2 linked regions of the Chelatococcus sp. HY11 genome follow. The protein of the gene in region 1 interacts with the protein of each later gene in a pairwise test. Links are inferred from orthologs where the notes say so. Each region holds a gene or a part of one and is shown on either strand. Other genes may lie near its edges.

What was found.
Region 2: the proteins of gltA (region 1) and yegS interact in binary tests that used the Escherichia coli proteins (3 or more experiments, as listed by UniProt). The link is inferred for Chelatococcus sp. HY11 from one-to-one orthologs.

Annotation. Positions count from the first base shown.
Region 1 is NZ_JAHBRX010000001.1:1,127,623-1,136,959, reverse strand. What follows is about bases 3,416-6,389. They hold gltA (citrate synthase), read right to left. Parts: upstream 5,562-6,389; coding sequence 4,269-5,561; downstream 3,416-4,268. Other genes in these bases: gltX (glutamate--tRNA ligase), read right to left, coding at 5,934-6,389; lpxB (lipid-A-disaccharide synthase), read left to right, coding at 3,416-4,197. In the rest of the region: lpxD (UDP-3-O-(3-hydroxymyristoyl)glucosamine N-acyltransferase), read left to right, coding at 1-697; 3-hydroxyacyl-ACP dehydratase FabZ, read left to right, coding at 728-1,192; lpxA (acyl-ACP--UDP-N-acetylglucosamine O-acyltransferase), read left to right, coding at 1,197-1,988; KIO74_RS05370 (LpxI family protein), read left to right, coding at 1,967-2,887; more of lpxB, read left to right, coding at 3,022-3,415; more of gltX, read right to left, coding at 6,390-7,355; KIO74_RS05350 (ComEC/Rec2 family competence protein), read left to right, coding at 7,694-9,337.
Region 2 is NZ_JAHBRX010000001.1:262,548-271,761, reverse strand. What follows is about bases 2,069-4,919. They hold yegS (lipid kinase YegS), read left to right. Parts: upstream 2,069-2,939; coding sequence 2,940-3,899; downstream 3,900-4,919. Other genes in these bases: KIO74_RS01370 (lipid kinase), read left to right, coding at 4,833-4,919; KIO74_RS01375 (phosphatase PAP2 family protein), read right to left, coding at 3,824-4,573; KIO74_RS01385 (Lnb N-terminal periplasmic domain-containing protein), read left to right, coding at 2,069-2,933. Also shown: tRNA (adenosine(37)-N6)-dimethylallyltransferase MiaA, read right to left, coding at 1-877; phosphoserine phosphatase SerB, read left to right, coding at 926-1,858; more of KIO74_RS01385, read left to right, coding at 1,920-2,068; more of KIO74_RS01370, read left to right, coding at 4,920-5,747; KIO74_RS01365 (DegQ family serine endoprotease), read right to left, coding at 5,825-7,309; KIO74_RS01360 (DUF2065 domain-containing protein), read right to left, coding at 7,504-7,698; protease modulator HflC, read right to left, coding at 7,839-8,774; FtsH protease activity modulator HflK, read right to left, coding at 8,771-9,214. UniProt on the Escherichia coli protein: In vitro phosphorylates phosphatidylglycerol but not diacylglycerol; the in vivo substrate is unknown.

The sequences.
Region 1 (9,337 bases):
TTTCGTGCATCCCGGCGCGCATCTGGAGCCGGGAGTGATCGTCGATCCGGGCGCGGTTATCGGGCCGGACGTCGAGATCGGCAGTGGCAGTGTCATCGGCGCCAACGCCGTGATCGGCCCGCAATGCCGGATCGGGCGCGATGTGAGCATTGGCGCCAACGTCTCTGTGCTCAACGCGCTCATTGGCAACCGGGTGATCCTGCACGGCGGTGTGCGTATCGGGCAGGATGGGTTCGGCTTCGCCATGGGGGCGAGGGGACATCTGAAGGTGCCCCAGATCGGGCGCGTCATCATCCAGGATGATGTCGAGATCGGCGCCAATACCACCATCGACCGTGGCGCCAGCCGTGACACGGTGATCGGTGAGGGGACCAAGATCGACAACCTCGTCCAGATAGGCCACAACGTGGTTATCGGACGTCATTGCGTCATCGTCTCGCAGGTCGGCATTTCCGGCAGCACGACGATCGAGGACTTCGTGGCGCTCGGGGGGCAAGTTGGCGTCATAGGCCATGTCACGATCGGCACAGGCGCCCAGATCGCGGCCTCCAGCAACGTGGCAAGCGATGTCCCGCCGGGATCTCGCTGGGGCGGTACTCCTGCCAAGCCGTTGAGGGACTGGTTCCGGGAGATCAAGTCCGTCGAAAAGCTTGCGTCCAATCGCGATCCGCGCGACAGGGGTGGCGATGGCGTCTGAATTGCCGGCGCCGATGAGGAGAAGATTTTCATGAACGATGGGCCGGACAAGCTCGAAACCGCGGATATCCTGCAGATTCTGAGCTATCTGCCGCATCGCTATCCCTTTCTTCTCGTTGATAAGATCATCGAGATGAAGGGTGATGAGTCATGCATCGGCATCAAGAACGTCACGTATAACGAGCCGCAGTTCGCGGGGCATTTTCCCACGCGGCCAATGTTTCCCGGCGTCTTCATGATCGAAGGAATGGCTCAGACCGCCGGCGCCCTGTGCGTGGCGTCCAAGCTTGCCCAGAAGTCGCGGCCGAAGGAAGTCTACTTCATGACCATCGACAAGGCCAAGTTCCGTAGGCCTGTCGGCCCGGGCGACACGGTTGAGTATCACATGAAGAAAATCAACAATCGCCGCAACATGTGGTGGTTCCGCGGCGAGGCGAAGGTCGACGGCGTCCTCGTCTGCGAGGCGGAAGTCAGCGCCATGCTGGTCGTTGAGTGACGTGATGGGCGATATTCATCCAACCGCCATTGTGGAGAGCGGCGCGTCTCTTGGCGAGGGCGTGCGGATTGGTCCGTTCTGCATGGTGGGTCCAGAGGCCGTGCTTGGCGATGGCTGCGAGCTTGTCAGCCATGCGGTTGTTGCCGGACGCACGACGATTGGTCCCAGAACCCGCATCTTCCCGTTCGCGTCCATCGGCCACCAGCCGCAGGATCTGAAATTTCGCGGCGAGGCGTCGAGCCTGACCATCGGCAGCGACTGCCTGATCCGCGAGGGCGTCACCATCAATCCGGGCACGGAGGGCGGCGGGCTCGAGACCGTCGTCGGCAACCACTGTGCGCTGCTCGCCAATTCTCATATCGGCCATGACTGCCATGTCGGTGATCATGTCGTTCTCTCCAACAACGTGATGCTCGCCGGGCATGTGACGCTCGGGGATTATGTGATCGTCGGCGGTGGCGCGGCGATCATCCAGTTTGCCCGTGTTGGCTCCCATGCCTTCGTCGGCGGCCTGTCCGGCGTGGAGAATGACGTGATCCCTTATGGGATGGCGCTCGGCAACCGTGCTCACCTCGCAGGCCTCAATATTGTAGGACTGCAGCGTCGCGGCTTCTCGCGGGAGGATATTCATAGCCTCCGGCGCGCCTATCGTCTTCTCTTCGCGGCGGAGGGCACGCTGATGGAGCGTGTCGAGGATGTCGCCGCGGAGTTCGACAAGCTCGCGGTCGTCCAGGAGGTGCTGGACTTCATCCGCGTCGGCGGGAAGCGGGCTATATGCACGCCGCGAGAGGCGTGAGCGAAACTCCGGCGCCGACCGATCTCAAGGCCGACGATGCCGGAGCACCGGTGGTTCTTCTCGCCGGGGGTGGTGCGTTACCGGATTTGCTAGCGGCTGCCCTCGAACGCCGGGGCAGGGCGGTCAGGATCTTGGCTTTTCGTGGCTTCGCGGAGCGGGCACTTGCCCGGCGCGCCGACCTGATTGTTGACCTCATCGACTACAAGCGGACGCTTGCGGCACTCAAGGCCTGGAAGCCGGCGGAAGTTGTCCTGATCGGCACCGTCACGCGGCCGAAGCCGATTGCTTTCATGGGTGCGCTGTCCGCCTATCGCAATCGTGAGGAAATTGCTGCCATCCTCGGGTCTGGCGACGATGGTCTCTTGGGCGGCGTCGTGCGCCTCATCGAGGAAGAGGGCTTTGCAGTTGCGGGCATTGATCAGCTCGCGCCGGAGCTGCTCGCTCCGCAAGGCCAACTCGGCGCTGTCGCGCCGGATTCCGACAGCTGGTCCAGCATTGCGCGTGGCCTCGCCGTGCTCGATTCCCTCTCTCCCTTCGACGTCGGCCAAGCCTCGGTCATCTGTGCGCATTGGGTCGCCGCCATCGAAGGCCCTGAGGGCACCGATGCCATGCTGCGGCGTGTGCAAAAGCTGCGCAGAGGAGCCCGCTTGCGCGCCACCCATGGCGGGGTATTGGTGAAGACAGCGAAGCGCGACCAGGATCTTCGCGTCGATCTTCCCACCATCGGTCCGCGTACCGTGGTAAGAGCGGCTGCAGCCGGCCTTCAAGGCATTGCGGTTGGGGCGAAAACGACGTTGATCGTCGAGATTGAACGCACGGTCCAGGAAGCGGATCGGCGCGGACTGTTCCTGCTCGGGGTCGATTCCCGCACGGAGCCGCCTAGAGTATCGAGCCGATAAGCGGATGCGGATTTCGGACAAATCCGGCGCCCGTTCAAATAGATAGACCGGCGCGCTCGATTCCAAGTGAGCATCCGCCGCGCAAGGGCGGTGGTCGGCGGCAAAAGCACGCGTGCGACGATCGAGGAGAAGGCATGCCCGCGCGGATATTCGTGGTCGCTGGAGAGGAATCCGGAGATCAGCTGGGGGCCAGGCTGATGCAGGCGCTCAGCCGGCGTCTTGCGCCCGATGGCGTCACGTTCACAGGTGTCGGTGGGCGGGCCATGGAGGCTGAGGGACTGAAGAGCCTCTTCCCCATGTCGGATATAGCGGTCATGGGCTTCGCCGCGGTCATTGCCCGGCTGCCGACCTTGATCAACCGCATCAAGACGACCGCGGACGCCATTATCGCTCAACGGCCTGATATGGTCGTCATCATTGACAGCCCGGATTTCACGCACCGTGTCGCGCGGCGAGTCAAGGCGGCCCTGCCCGATCTGCCGGTGGTGGATTATGTCAGTCCCACCGTCTGGGCGTGGCGGCCCGGGAGGGCGCGCAAGATGCGCTCCTATGTCGATCATGTACTGGCGCTGCTGCCTTTCGAGCCGGCCGCGCATGCCCGCCTCGGCGGTCCGCCCTGCACCTACGTCGGCCATCCCTTGATCGAGCGTCTCGACGCGCTGCGTCCGGGGCCTGGTGAGCGGAGCGAGCCGCCCTATAATGATCGGCCGCCGACCGTGCTCGTTCTGCCGGGCAGCCGACGCTCCGAGGTTACGCGCCTGATGCCCGTCCTGGGCGAAACGGTGGCTGCCGTTTCGGCGAGGCTCAGCGGCCATGTGCAGTGGGTGCTGCCGGCGGTGCCTCATGTCGCGCCGCTGATCGAGCAGGGGCTCGCGTCCTGGCCTATCAGACCCACGGTCGTCAGTGGCGAGGAAGCCAAATATGCGGCGTTCCGCTCCGCGACTGCCGCACTTGCCGCATCCGGAACAGTCACGCTCGAACTCGCCCTGGCACGTATCCCGACAGTTGTAGCCTACAAGGTCTCGCGGCTTGAGGTGCAAGTGCGCCATTTCATCATCGTCGAGCACGCAAGCCTGCCCAATATCATTCTCGATGAGCCCGCCGTGCCCGAATTCCTGCAATGGAACTGCACTGTCGATAACCTCGCGGGGGCGCTTCTGCCTCTGATGTCGGCGTCTCCGGAACGCGCGGCCCAGCTCGCTGCGTTCGATCGCGTGGAAGCAGCCATGAGCATCGGCGCGTCTCGACCGAGCGACAGGGCTGCCGAAGTCATCACCGATGAGTTGCGCGTGCGCCGACTGCCAGTTTGATCGGTGTCTGAGCCGAGCAACAAAAAAGGGGCCTGAATGCCCCTTTTTCATGTCGTCAATGCGTTCCAAACTCAGGAACGCTGCGCCATCGGCATGTAGTCGCGCTGGGGCGCGCCGATATAGAGCTGGCGCGGACGGCCGATCTTCTGGGACGGATCCTCGATCATTTCCTTCCACTGGGCGATCCAGCCAACGGTGCGGGCCAGCGCGAAGAGCACCGTGAACATCGACACCGGGAAGCCGAGCGCCTTCAGCGTGATGCCCGAGTAGAAATCGATGTTGGGATAGAGCTTCTTCTCGATGAAGTATTCGTCATGCAGCGCGATGCGCTCCAGTTCGAGCGCGACGTCGAGCAGCGGATCGTCCTTGATCCCGAGCTCGTTGAGCACCTCGTGCGTCGTGCGCTGCATGATCTTGGCGCGCGGATCGTAGTTCTTGTAGACGCGGTGGCCGAAGCCCATGAGACGGAACGGATCGTTCTTGTCCTTGGCCTTGGCGATGAACTGCGGGATGCGATCGGGCGTGCCGATCTCGGCCAGCATCTTGAGGGCGGCTTCGTTCGCGCCGCCATGGGCGGGCCCCCACAGGCAAGCGATGCCGGCGGCGATGCAGGCGAAGGGATTGGCCCCCGACGAGCCGGCGAGGCGAACGGTCGAAGTCGAGGCGTTCTGCTCATGGTCGGCATGCAGGATGAAGATGCGGTCAAGCGCGCGCGCCAGGACCGGATTGACCACATATTCCTCGCAAGGCACGCCGAAGCACATGCGCAGGAAGTTGGACGTGTAATCGAGATCGTTCTTCGGGTACACGAACGGCTGACCGACCGAGTATTTATAGGCCATGGCGGCCAGTGTCGGCATCTTGGCGATCATCCGCATGGACGCGATCATGCGCTGCTGCGGATCGGAGATATCGGTCGAGTCGTGGTAGAAGGCCGAAAGAGCACCGACAGACGCCACCATCACGGCCATCGGATGCGCATCGCGGCGAAAGCCCTGGAAGAAGCGGTTCATCTGATCGTGAACCATGGTGTGGCGGGTCACCACATAGTCGAATTCCGCCTTTTGGCTCGCCGTCGGCAGTTCCCCATAGAGCAGGAGATAACAGGTCTCCAGGAAGTCGCCGTGCTCGGCGAGCTGCTCGATCGGGAAGCCACGGTAGAGGAGAATCCCCTCGTCGCCATCGATATAGGTGATGGCGGATTCGCAACTCGCCGTAGACGAGAAGCCCGGATCGTAGGTGAACATCCCGCTATGCTTGTACAAGGCACCGATATCGGCGACGCTCGGGCCTATCGTACCATCCTTCACCGGAAGGTCGATGCCCTTTCCGTCAACAGTCAAGGTGATTGCCTTGTCGCTCATGGATATATCCTTCTGCTCAAACGCAGCGAAGCCGTCACAGCCAGACCGCATGCATGAGCTTGAGGAAATTGCCCAAACTCAGGAATGGGTTTGATTCCAAAAAGTTAGCGCAGGAAAGGTCGTGTCATGCGACGATCACGTTCAATCTCATGCCCTTGCCCATGAAAATCAAAAAAGCTCAACGGCAATGAAAGTCGAGCCGTTCATGCCTCACCTTGGTGAGTCGCCGGCCCATTTTGGATCTGCAATTGACTCTGCGCGATAAGAAATCGCGCGGAATCAATGGCTTGATGCCAGTATCCATCGAGATCCCAGCCCGCCCCGAACATGCTCTAGCCCATCCACGACCATCGTTCAAGCGGCCGGAATGGCTCAGGGCAGCTGATCGCGGATACGGCCTAAACTTTCATCACGTCCGAGTACTGTCATGACATCGAACAGGCCGGGAGAGGTGCCGCGGCCGGTGAGGGCTGCACGCAACGGTTGCGCTAGCTGGCCAAGTTTCAACCCGGCTTCGGTCGCGGTAGCTCTCACTGCGGCCTCGGTCGTCTCGTTGCTCCAGTCATTGATCCCTTCAAGGGCAGGGAGCACCAGAGCAAGCCGATCCCGGCCGTCCGCGTTGAGAAGGGCTGTCGCCTTGTCATCGCAGGCCAGGGGGCGTGATGCGTAGAGGAATGAAGCGCTGTCAAGAAGTTCGACCAGAGTCTTGGCACGCTCCTTGAGGCCGGGCATCGCGGCGAGCAGCTTTTCACGCAGACTGGGCGGCAAGGTTGGCCCGAGGCCACGCGCCGGACCGAGTTCAGGCAGAATATCTTCCAGCGCCCGGACCAGCATCTCGTCGTCGGCACTGCGCATGTAATGGCCGTTGAGATTCTCCAGCTTCGCAAAGTCGAAGCGGGCCGGAGAGCGCCCGATGGAGCCGAGATCAAAGGCCGCGATCATCTCCTCGGTCGAAAAGATCTCCTGATCGCCATGGCTCCAGCCGAGGCGCACAAGATAGTTGCGCAACGCCGTCGGGAGATAGCCCATCGAGCGATAGGCGTCGATGCCGAGAGCACCGTGACGCTTCGAGAGCTTGGCGCCGTCCGGACCATGAATCAGGGGGATATGCGCCATGATGGGCACGTCCCAGCCGAGCGCCTCATAAATCTGCTTCTGCCGCGCGGCGTTGGTGAGATGGTCGTCACCGCGGATAATGTGGGTGACGCCCATGTCATGATCATCCACGATGACCGCGAGCATGTAGGTCGGCGTGCCGTCGGAGCGCAGCAGAACGAGATCGTCCAGATCCTTGTTCTGCCACGTGACGCGACCCTGCACCTGATCCTCGATCACCGTCTCGCCTTCGGTCGGTGCGCGCAGACGGATGACCGGCTTCACGCCGGCCGGCGCCTCCGAGGACGGGCGATCACGCCAACGCCCGTCATAACGCAACGGCCGCCCTTCACGCCGTGCCTCCTCGCGCATGGCTTCGAGCTCTTGAGGCGTCGCATAGCAATAATAGGCGCGTCCGCGCGCGAGCAGCTCCTCGGCGACCTCGCGATGCCGCGCCGCGCGGGAGAACTGGTGAATGGCATCACCATCCCAGTCGAGCCCAAGCCAACTCAGGCCGTCGAGGATGGCGGCGATGGCCGCTTCCGTGGAGCGTTCGCGATCGGTATCCTCGATTCTCAGCAGCATCTTGCCGCCATTCCGGCGGGCATAGAGCCAGTTGAACAGGGCCGTGCGGGCGCCCCCAATATGAAGGAAGCCCGTTGGCGAAGGCGCGAAACGCGTAACGACGGTTCCGGTCATCTCAGATATGTGCTCTCTTGTGCCAAAGCGATGGCCGTGACGGTTCAAGGTCGCTTCCGTCCACGGTCGGGCGTCGTTTAGCATGATGCTCAGCCCGGGGTAAGAAGCTCTTTCCGCCACGAAAGGCCGTCGTTCACCGGTTTGCTTTTTGGCTCAGCTGGTCGCGGTCGATTTGGTGCGGCGTCTCCGGGAATATGTTTCATGGTCCGGCGCTTTCAAGCCCGGCGCGCTTTCGCCTGCCGATCACGTGATTGTTCGTTCTTTGCGTTTCGCGTTTCAGAACCACTCCATTGCAACCTGGCCGCGACCCGGTCCGTCATTCAGGGTATTCCGCCCGCATGGCCCGCCAGAAGAGCCGCGCGATTACCGTCGTCGATGACGGCAGACCATCACGCCTTGCCGCCTGGGGCCTGCTGCCGGGATGGCATAGTCTCGTCACCGGCGGGGCGCGTGGTGGCGCTCGGGATCTCCTTGTTCTGGAGGCCGAGCGGCGGCGCGCCTTCCTGTGGCTGCCCGTCGCGTTTGGTTGCGGCATCATTCTCTACTTTCTCGCCGACGCGGAGCCTTCCCTGTGGCCGTCGGCGATTGGAACGGGTGTCGCGGCTCTCGTTGCTGCGGTCACGGGCCGCCATCGCCGCCTCGCCGGTGTGGCCATCGCCGTTGCGGCCGTCATGGCGGGGTTTGCGGCGGCGACATGGCGAACGCGCAGCGTGGCCGCGCCGGTGCTCGTCCGGCCGATGATCGCCAAGCTTGGCGGGCTTGTTCTCAGCGTAGAGGAGCGCCCGGCGGGCCCCCGCATCGTCGTCAGGGTCGCAAGCCTTGGATCGCTCACGGCGAATGATCGCCCCGCGCAGGTGCGCGTCTCCCTTCGTCCGGGTGCGAGCGTAAAGGCGGGTGACTTCATCGAGGCGACAGCCCGCCTTCTGCCGCCACCGACAGCCGCGCGCCCTGGCGGCTATGACTTCGCCAGGGATGCCTTCTTCGCCGAACTTGGGGCGGTGGGCTCGCTCGTCGGAAAGGTGACGGTCCGGGCGCCGCCCGAGGCGCCGGACATCTGGACCGCGTTGACCATTGCGAATGACGTCGCCCGCAATACCCTGACGGAGCGTATCGCCAAAGCCTCCGGAGGGCAGGAGGGGGCGCTGGCGGCAGCGCTTGTCACGGGCAAGCGCGGATTGATCACGGAGGAGGTCAACGATGCCCTGCGCGCGGCCGGCATCTATCATATCGTGTCGATCTCCGGCCTCCATATGGCACTCGCGGCCGGCAGTCTGTTCTGGGCGGCGCGAGCGCTTCTGTCGCTTTGGCCGGCGATCGCGCTTGCCTGGCCGGTGAAGAAGATGGCCGCCGTCATCGGGATGCTCGGTGCCACGGCCTACTGTCTGTTCTCCGGCGCCGAGGTGGCCACCCAGCGCTCCCTTGTGATGACCATCGTCATGATGGGCGCGATCCTGATCGACCGGCCAGCCCTCTCCATGCGCAATCTCGCCCTGTCGGCGCTCATCTGCCTCGCCCTGCGCCCGGAAGCCCTGTTGGGCCCGAGTTTCCAGATGTCCTTCGCAGCGGTCGCCGGGATGATCGCCTTCACTGTGAGGCCCTCGGGGCTTCTCGCCGGTGGCGCGCCCTCATCAGACGCCTACGGCTGGATGCGGGCCGCGGGGCGATGGGCGTTTCTTCTGACGACGACCACGACGGTTGCGACCATCGCCACGGCCCCGTTCAGCGCCTATCATTTCCAGACCCTCAACCCGTTCGGCCTGCTCGGCAATGCCATGGCCTTGCCGCTGATCGAGCTCGCGGTGATGCCGCTCTCGGTGCTGGGCGTCTTTGCGTCGTTCTTTGAGCTCGATCGGCCGGTCTGGTGGCTGATCGGCCAGGCCACGGTGCCGGTGCTGGCCTCCGCCCGCGCGGTCGCCGAGCTCGAACGCTCGCGTGTCATTGTGCCTGCCTTCGATGTCGGAGCGCTCGGCGTGATGGTCATC
Region 2 (9,214 bases), 860 kb from region 1 along the record:
GCGTCACCCATTGAAAGCCGGCCAGTTGGTGCCGGAAGAAGGTGAACTGCCGCTTGGCATAGCGGCGGGTATCGCTCTGCGCTTCGCGGACGGCCTCGTCGCGCCCGATCTCCCCCTTGAGATGACGGATAAGCCAGGGAACGCCGTGGGCGCGCATGACGGGAAGGTCGGGATCGAGCCCGCGCGCCCCGAGCGCCCTCACCTCCTCCAGCGCGCCAGCCTCCATCATGACGAGAAAGCGCGCATCGATGCGGCGGGCGAGCTCCGCACGGTCCGGCATGAGGAACAGCCCCAGTCGATCAGCATGGGACAAGAGGCCTGGTCGCTTGTGGCTGCGGAAGAAGGTAAGTGAACGGCCCGTCGCCGCCAGGACCTCCATCGCGCGCAAGATGCGCTGGCGATCGGTCGGCCCGATCCGTGCGGCGCTCTGCGGATCCCGGACCGCGAGATCCGCATACAGCAGGGGCGTATCACGGCCCTCGGCGCGCGAGCGCACGTCGCGCCGCACCTCCTCGGGTACCGGCGGGATATCCGACAGACCTTCGATCAGCGTCTTGAAGTAAAGGCCCGTGCCGCCCGTGATGATGACCGGCCGGCCCGCCTTCCTGGCCGAGGCCAGCACCGGTTCGATATCGATGAGATAGCGGCCGACCGAATAGTTCTCGGCGCCGTCGACATGCCCATAGAGCGCGTGCGGCGCCGCCTCCTCATCCTCAACACTCGGCCGCGCGGTAATGATTCTGAGGTCGCGATAGACCTGCATCGAATCGGCGTTGACGACGACGCCGCCATAGCGCTGCGCGAGGCTTGTCGCCAACGCGGACTTGCCTGATGCGGTTGGCCCTGCGATGAGAATGGTGCGCAGTCTGTCCGACACCTCAACGTCCTTTCCCATTCACCCCGTTTGCATGGCCACCGTATCCGCATGACCGACACCACCCAGACGCATGTCGCGACGCTGGTCGCGGCCCCGGGAAGCGATCTCCTCAGCGATGCCCTCATCGCCCGCGTGGCGCAAGCCCTACCTGAAGCCGGAACGCCCGCGCGGCTCGATCCGACGCTCGCGGTCGACATCCCCTTCCGGCCTGCGATCGAGGGCGCCGCCGACCCTGACCCGCGCGTCATGGCCAAGCGCGTCCATGTTGCGCTCGACGGATTGCCGATCGATGTCTTCGTCCAGCGGCTGGCCGAGCGCCGCAAGCGACTGTTCCTCGCCGACATGGATTCCACCATGATCGGTCAGGAGTGCATCGACGAGCTCGCCGACTTCGTGGGCCTGAAGGACAAGGTGGCGACGATTACCGAGCGCGCCATGCGAGGCGAGATCGCCTTCGAGCCAGCGTTGCGCGAGCGCGTCGCCCTTCTCGCCGGCCTCGATGTCGATGTCGTTGACCGCATTATCACTGAGCGCATCACGCTGACCGCCGGCGGCCGCACGCTCATCGCGACGCTGCGCGCCAAGGGGGCCTATACCTGCCTTGTCTCCGGCGGCTTCACCCTGTTCACCACGAGGATCGCCAAGGTTCTCGGCTTCGAGGAAAACCGCGCCAACGTGCTTCTCACGGAAGGCGGCAAGCTTTCCGGCAAGGTCGAGGAACCGATCCTCGGACGGGAGGCGAAGCTCGCCACCTTGCAGGAGCTGCGCGAAAAATTCGGCCTCGCCGCGCACGAGGTGGTGGCGATCGGCGACGGCGCCAATGACCTCGCGATGCTCGGAGACGCTGGCCTTGGTGTGGCATTCCGTGCCAAACCAGCCGTGGCCGCTGCCGCCCACGCGCGCCTCGACCATGCCGATCTCACCGCCCTCCTCTTTGCCCAGGGCTATCGCAGCGATGAATTCGTCAGGCCAACCGACTGAACAGAAACGGGAGAAACCCGCCGTCGCGCGTGATCGCTCTCGGATGCCGCGAGGTTTGCGCATGATCGTGGTCGCCCTGCTCGTGATCGCGATGGTCTTCTGCGGGATCTGGTGGTCTGGAGCGCTGTGGTACCGGTTACCCGTCGGCCCCTATGGGCGCTACGCCGCGATCGCCGGCTGGTTGCTGCTCTCGCTCGGCACGATCGTCGTGCTTCTCCGGGGAGACTGGCGCCCGCTCCTGCTCTATGCTGCGGTGTTCGTCGGGCTCAGTCTGTGGTGGACCACCATCAGGCCCTCAAACGACAGGGAATGGGCGGATGACGTCGGCCGGATGCTCTCAGCCGAGATCAACGGTAACAGCGTCACGCTGCATAACGTCCGCAATTTCGAATGGCGCACCGAGACGGACTACACGCCCCGCTGGGAGACGCGCCGCTACGACCTCGCCACGCTGACGTCGGTCGATATGGTGCTGTCCTACTGGGGGCGGCCGGCCATCGCCCACACGCTGGTGTCCTTTGGCTTCGCCGACGGCCAGTTCGTTGTTTTCTCGGTCGAGATCCGCAAGGAAAAGACCGAGAGCTTCTCGGAGATAGGCGGTTTCTTCAAGGAATTCGAGACAAGCATCGTCGCGGCCGACGAGCGCGACATCGTCCGGCTGCGGCCGAATGTGCGCGGCGAGGACACCTACATCTACCGGATTCGCATGTCCAAGGAGGCGGCTCGATCACTGTTTCTCGCCTATGCCGAGGCGGCGAATGCCCTCACGCAGCGGCCGCGCTTCTACAACACCATCACCGCCAACTGCACCACCATCGTCTATGAGATGGTGAACCGCATCGTGCCGGGCCTTCCCATGGATTACCGGCTGGTGCTGTCGGGCTATTTGCCAGAATACATCCACGATGTCGGCGGCCTCGACACCAACACCAGCGTGGCCGAGTTGAGGAAACGCGGCCGGATCACGGAGCGTGCGATCGCGGCTGATAAAAGTCCGGACTTTTCCAATGCGATCCGGGCCAATGTCCCCGGTATTCCCGTGCCCACGACAGCGATCACTGACGGCAACAGGTGACGGATCATGACCAACATCCGCATCATCCTTCACGGCAAGGCGGCGGGAAATGCGGAGGTGCGCCACGCGGTTCGTACCCTGCGGCGGGAGGGGCATGGCGTGGGTGTGCGTGTCACCTATGAAGCGGGTGACGCGGCCCGTATGGCGCAGGAGGCAGTGGAAGCCGCGCGCCAAGGCGATGTCGACGTCATCGTCGCGGGCGGCGGCGACGGCACGGTCAACGAGGTGTTCTCCGCAGGTCTGGCAGCGCGCCCGCCGGAGCGTTGCTCCTTCGGCATCCTGCCGCTCGGCACAGCCAACGATTTCGCGCGTTCGGCCGGCATACCGGTCACTGACATGACGGCCGCCCTGCGGATAGCCGCGGAAAGTCGGGCTCACGTGATCGATGTCGGGCGCATCAATGAGCGCAACTTCATCAATGTGATGACGGGCGGCTTCGGCTCACGCGTCACCGTCGAGACCGATCCTGAACTGAAGCGCCGCCTCGGTGGCCTCGCTTATGTCCTGACGGGCCTTACGCGGTTTCGCGAACTCTCATCCAACAACGGACGTTTCCACGCCGAGGGTTTCTCGTGGGAGGGACGTTTCCTCGCCCTCGCCATCGGCAACGGGCGCCAAGCCGGTGGCGGCATCCCCCTCTGCCCAGATGCGCTGATCGACGATGGCCTGCTCGATCTGATGATCCTGCCAGAACTCGACGCGGAGGAGCGTTTCGACGCGCTTGCCCGCCTCCTCGGCCAGGGCGCGGCCGGCATCGAGGAACTCGTGGTGCGCGTCAGGAGCCCGTGGATCGAGTTCACCTCAGATGAGGTTCTGCACGTCAACCTCGACGGAGAACCCATGCACACGACGCTTTTTCGTGCCGCCTGCCAGCGCAGCGCGCTGGCCGTTCACCTCGGTTCCACGGCACTCCTCGGGCCCGGCTCCAATGGAGCATCATCGCTGCCCGCCGACCACCGTCCCTGAGCGAGAACGAGCACAAGCCAGCAGGCCATCGCCCAGGCCGCCCCGGCGCACCAGCCCGCCAGCACGTCGCTCGGCCAGTGCACGCCGAGATAGAGCCGGCTGAGGCCAACCAGAAGCGTCAGCCCGACCGCGACCGCGAGGATATACAGGCGCACGACGCGCCTTTTCTCCACCCGCGCCAGGAGCACGCCGATCGTGAGATAGGTAATGGCCGACAGCATGGCATGGCTGCTCGGGAAACTGAGCGAATGGATATCAACGAGATGGGCCACGAGGTCGGGCCTTGGCCTGTCGAACCCGAGCTTCAGAAGATGGCCGAGGAGAAGTCCGCCCCCCATGGAGACCGTGAGCAGCACCGCTATGGCACGCTTGTGCACCAGGACAAGATAACCGATCACGACCATAATGATGAGCGCCAGCACCGGGATGCTGCCGAGGCTTGTGATATCGCGCATGACGATTTCCAGCCATCGCGGACCGATCGGGTCGGCAAGATCGGCGGGATTGCGCAGGGCGAGGAGAATGCCGGTATCGAACGCCTCCAGCTCGCCAGCGCGCATTTCCTCGGCAACCGCCAGAAAGCCGAGAATTCCGCCGGCCATCACAAGGAGGGCCAATACCAAGCCGACTTCGCGCAGCGCCCCTTTCCACATGGCCTTGAAATCGAAGCCCAAGCTTTAATCCTCCTTATGCCCTTGCGGCGCCATGGACGCTCCACGATCTGTCCCTAGATAGGTGTGGGATATTCGCATTACCCCACCCCGACTGACAGCGGCAGTGCCGTCGTCCAAAAAGGCATCAGGCCGGATTACAGTGAAACGGCTTTCGACCAAAGTGATGCTTACAACTAGGGATGGAGCGGCGATCCCGGTCCATTGCATTCCGCCGCTCCAGGAAAAGCTCATCCCACCAACAGACCGTCAGGCGGTGTCCGTGACACAGCCCCCGCTCCACGTGGAGACCATCTTGCCACAACCCGCCCGCAAGGCACTGCTCGTCATCAATAGGCATGCACGCAACGGATATCCTGTCCCGGACGCAGCGCTCGATCGCCTTCGCGCTGGCGGCATTGAGCTGATGGAGGCCGATCCGCTTGATGTCGCGGTGTCCATCGACAACGCCCGCGCGTCAGGATGCAACTGCGTCATCATCGGAGGCGGCGATGGCACCCTGAACAGGGCCGCGCCGGCGCTTTCGCGGACCGATCTGCCACTTGGGATCCTGCCGCTCGGCACCGCCAATGATCTCGCCAGAAGTCTCGCGATCCCGCCCTCGCCCGTCGAGGCCGCTTCCATCATCGTCGATGGCCATCACCGTCCGATTGACCTCGGCGAAGTGAATGGCGTCCCTTTCTTCAATGTCGCCAGCATCGGCTTCAGCGCCGACCTCGCGCGGGAATTGACCGCCGACGCCAAGAAGCGCTTCGGCACCCTTGGTTACGCGCTGGCAGGCCTGCGCATCCTGGCGCGGATGAGGCCATTCACAGTGACGATCGAGCATGACGGCAAGCGCGACGTCATCCGCACAGTCCAGGTGTCAGTCGGCAACGGTCGTCACTACGGCGGCGGCCTCACAGTAGACCTCGACGCGCGGCCGGATGACGGGTTGCTGCACGTCTACAGCCTCGGCGTCGAGCACTGGTGGCAGTTGCTGGCCCTCCTCCCCGCTCTGAAGCAAGGCACCCAGGGTCGCTGGCGCGAAGTTTACACCTTCACCACGACGGCCTGCACGGTCGAGACGCGGCGCCCGCGCAGCATCAACACCGACGGGGAGCTCACGGGCAAGACCCCGGCAAGCTTCCATGTCATACCCGGTGCGGTCGAGGTCTACACACGTCCGTTGGCATAAACAAAAACGGCCGCCCCGAAACCCGGAGCGGCCGTCTGCTTTGTCACGATGGGCGCGGAGTGCCCGCGCCGTTCCTTTTACTCGATGGTCACGGCCACGAAGCGCACCTCGCCCTGGGCATTGGCCACGAGAAGGAGCGCCGACTTCTTGCCGTCCTTCTTCAGGGCCTCGACACGCTTGGTCACATCGGCCGGCGACGACACCGACTCCTGGCCGACTTCCATGATGATGTCGCCGCTCTGGATACGCTTGTCGGCGGCCGAGGAATTGGGATCGACGCGCGTGACGACCACGCCCTTCAGATCGTCCTTGATCGAATAGCGGCGACGCAGGTCGTCGGTGATGCTGGACAAGTCGAGACCGAGCGCCTTGCGCGCCACCGGCTTCTCGACGCCACCATCCTTGGCCACATTCGCCTGCTTCTCCCCGTCCTCGAGACGGCCCAGCTTGACGGTCGCCGTGGTTTCCTTGCCCTTGCGGAGATAGACAACCTCGACATCCTTGCCGACCGGAGTAGCCGCGACCATCCGCGGCAGATCCCGGGCGCTCTTCACTTCCTTGCCATCGAACTTGGTGATCACGTCACCGATCTCCAAGCCGATGGGCTTTGCAGGCCCCTTTTCGTCGACACCCGCCACGAGCGCGCCACGCGCCTTCTCAAGACCCAGCGCCTCCGCGGTCTGATCATCGACGCCCTGGATGCGAACGCCGAGCCATCCGCGGCGCGTCTCACCGAACTCACGCAACTGGTCGACGACTGTCGAAGCCATGGATGACGGCACGGCGAAGCCGATGCCGACAGAGCCGCCGGTCGGCGAGAGAATGGCCGTGTTGATGCCGACGACCTCACCGGCCATGTTGAACAGCGGACCACCGGAGTTGCCGCGGTTGATGGCCGCGTCGGTCTGGATGTAGTTGTCGTAGGGGCCCTGGTCGATATTGCGGTTGTGAGCCGATACGATACCCGCCGAGACCGAGCCGCCCAGTCCGAAGGGGTTGCCGATGGCGATCACCCAGTCGCCGATGCGCAGCTTGTCCGAATCACCAAATTTCACCGCCTTCAGCGGCTTGTCCGGCTTCACCTTGAGCACGGCGAGATCGAGCTTGGAATCCTTGCCGAGAAGCTCGGCCTTAAGCTTGGTGCCGTCGTTGAAGATGGCCGTGATTTCGTTCGCCTCGCCAATGACGTGGTTGTTCGTGACGATGATGCCGGACGAATCAATGACGAAGCCGGAGCCGAGGGAGCTGGCGCGGCGCGGCGCCTGAGGCGCATCCCCGCCCTGTCCGCGACGCTTGAAGAACTCCTCGAACAGATCCTCGAAAGGCGTGCCCGGCGGCAGCTGCGGCATCGCGCGCTCACGCGTGGCGCCACCCGTCGTGGCCGCGGAAATATTGACCACGGCATCCGTCACCTGTTCGGCGAGATCGGCGAAGGAATCAGGCCCCCTTGCCAGGGCGGGCAACGGTGCCAGCGCGATGGCCGACACGATCGCTATCGCAGATGCGACCCGCCTCGTCTGCGTCGCCACCAGGGACATCGATAACGTCGGAAAACCGGCCATGGAGCCCTCTATCTCTTGAAATCAACGCCGCTCTGGGCAGCCCTTATTGAAGCACGAATAAGGCAGACCCGCGACGGCCGCTCTGTCACTTCCCCGTCAACGCGTGCTTGCGTCAATGCCATGCGGCACGGCACGCCGCCACATGGAACGCCGCCACATGGGGAAATCGTGCTCAAACGTCGGAGTTACAAGCCCTAAACAATACCGCTTCGTACAATCCAGACGATGAGAACCCCCGCCACCGCCGAGATAACGCCGACGACGCGCATCCGTTCGATCGGGGCCTCCGCGGCTTCCGCGAGCGCCTTGCGAGTCGCGGCGGGAAAAGCGGCGAACACGATCCCTTCGATGGCGAGCAGAAGGCCCAACGCAGCCAAGAAATCGGTCATGCCAGGCCCCCGCACGCCATCACAAAACACGTGAAGGAGGGATACCCTCCTTCACGTGCATTCTTTCTTGTCTTGTATGCGAGCATGGGGACGCAAGCGGAAAAACGGCCGTCACGGTCCGTATCCACCCGCATGCTCGATCAGGGATTGGCAGCCGGAGCGCCCTGGGCGGCGGCAGGCGGCGGCGTCGGGCCGGGCAATTTCCCCGCCGGATCAACGAAATAGCGGAAGAAGTCCGAGTTTGGCGATAGGACAAGCCGCGTGCCGCCCGCCGCCTGCGAGCCAAGGCTTGATTCGTAAGCCTGCATCGAGCGGAAAAAGGCGAAGAACCCGGGATCCCGGCCATAGGCCTCGGCGTAGACGCGGTTGCTTTCGGCGTCACCCTCACCGCGGAGAGTCTCAGCCTTCTGGCTCGCGTCGGCCTTGATGACCGTGACCTCGCGATCCGCGCGCGCCCGGATGCCCTGGGCGAGTTCGGAACCCTGGGCACGGATGTCGGCGGCCTCGCGCTGGCGCTCGGTCTGCATCCGCTGGAACACCGCCTGGCTGTTCTGCTGCGGCAGGTCCACGCGGCGCAGGCGCACATCGACGACAGAAATGCCAAGCCCATTGGCCTGCTTGTTCACTTCCTGGCGGATACGCTGCATCAATTCCTCGCGGCGTGTCCGCACCACGTCGGTGAAGCTCGCGTCAGCCACGTACTGGCGCACCGTCGAATTGATGATGTTGGCGAGGCGCAGGTTCGCGCCAGCCACGTTGCTGACCGTTTGGTAGAAGCGGACGGGATCGGAGATGCGATAACGCGTGAACGCGTCGACCACGAGGCGCTTCTGATCGGAAGCGATCACTTCCTGCTCGGGAAGATTGAGGTCGAGCACGCGCTTGTCGAGGTAGACCACGTTTTCGACCAACGGCACCTTGAAGTAGAGGCCAGGGTTCGAAATCACCTCGCGCACGCCGCCGAAGCGAAGCACGAGCGCCTGCTGGGTCTGGCTGACGACGAATGTCGCACTGTAGAGGACAACCAGAAGGATGAGGACGACAATAATGCCGCCCGTCTTGAGGGTGCTGCTCATCGCGTGGCTCCCTGACGCACGGTGGAACCCTGCGCAGGCGGCGCCGACCGCTGCAACTCACCCAATGGCAGATACGGCACGACCCCCTGGCTCTCCTTGGAATCGATGAGCACCTTGTCAGACCCAGACAACACGCGCTCCATTGTCTCGATGAACATACGCTCGCGCGTCACGTCCGGCGCGGCCGCGTAGGCCTCGTAGACCTGTGTGAAGCGCGAGGCGGCACCGCGCGCCTCGGCGACGGCACGTTCGCGGTAACCCTCGGCGGCCTGGATGATACGAGACGCCTCACCGCGTGCTTCCGGAACCACGCGGCTCGCGTAGGTCTCAGCCTCGTTCCTGATGCGGTCCTGGTCCTGGCGGGCCGCCTGCACGTCGCGGAAGGCGTCGATGACCTGCTGAGGCGGGTCGACCTTCTGCAGCTGCACCTGGCGGATCTC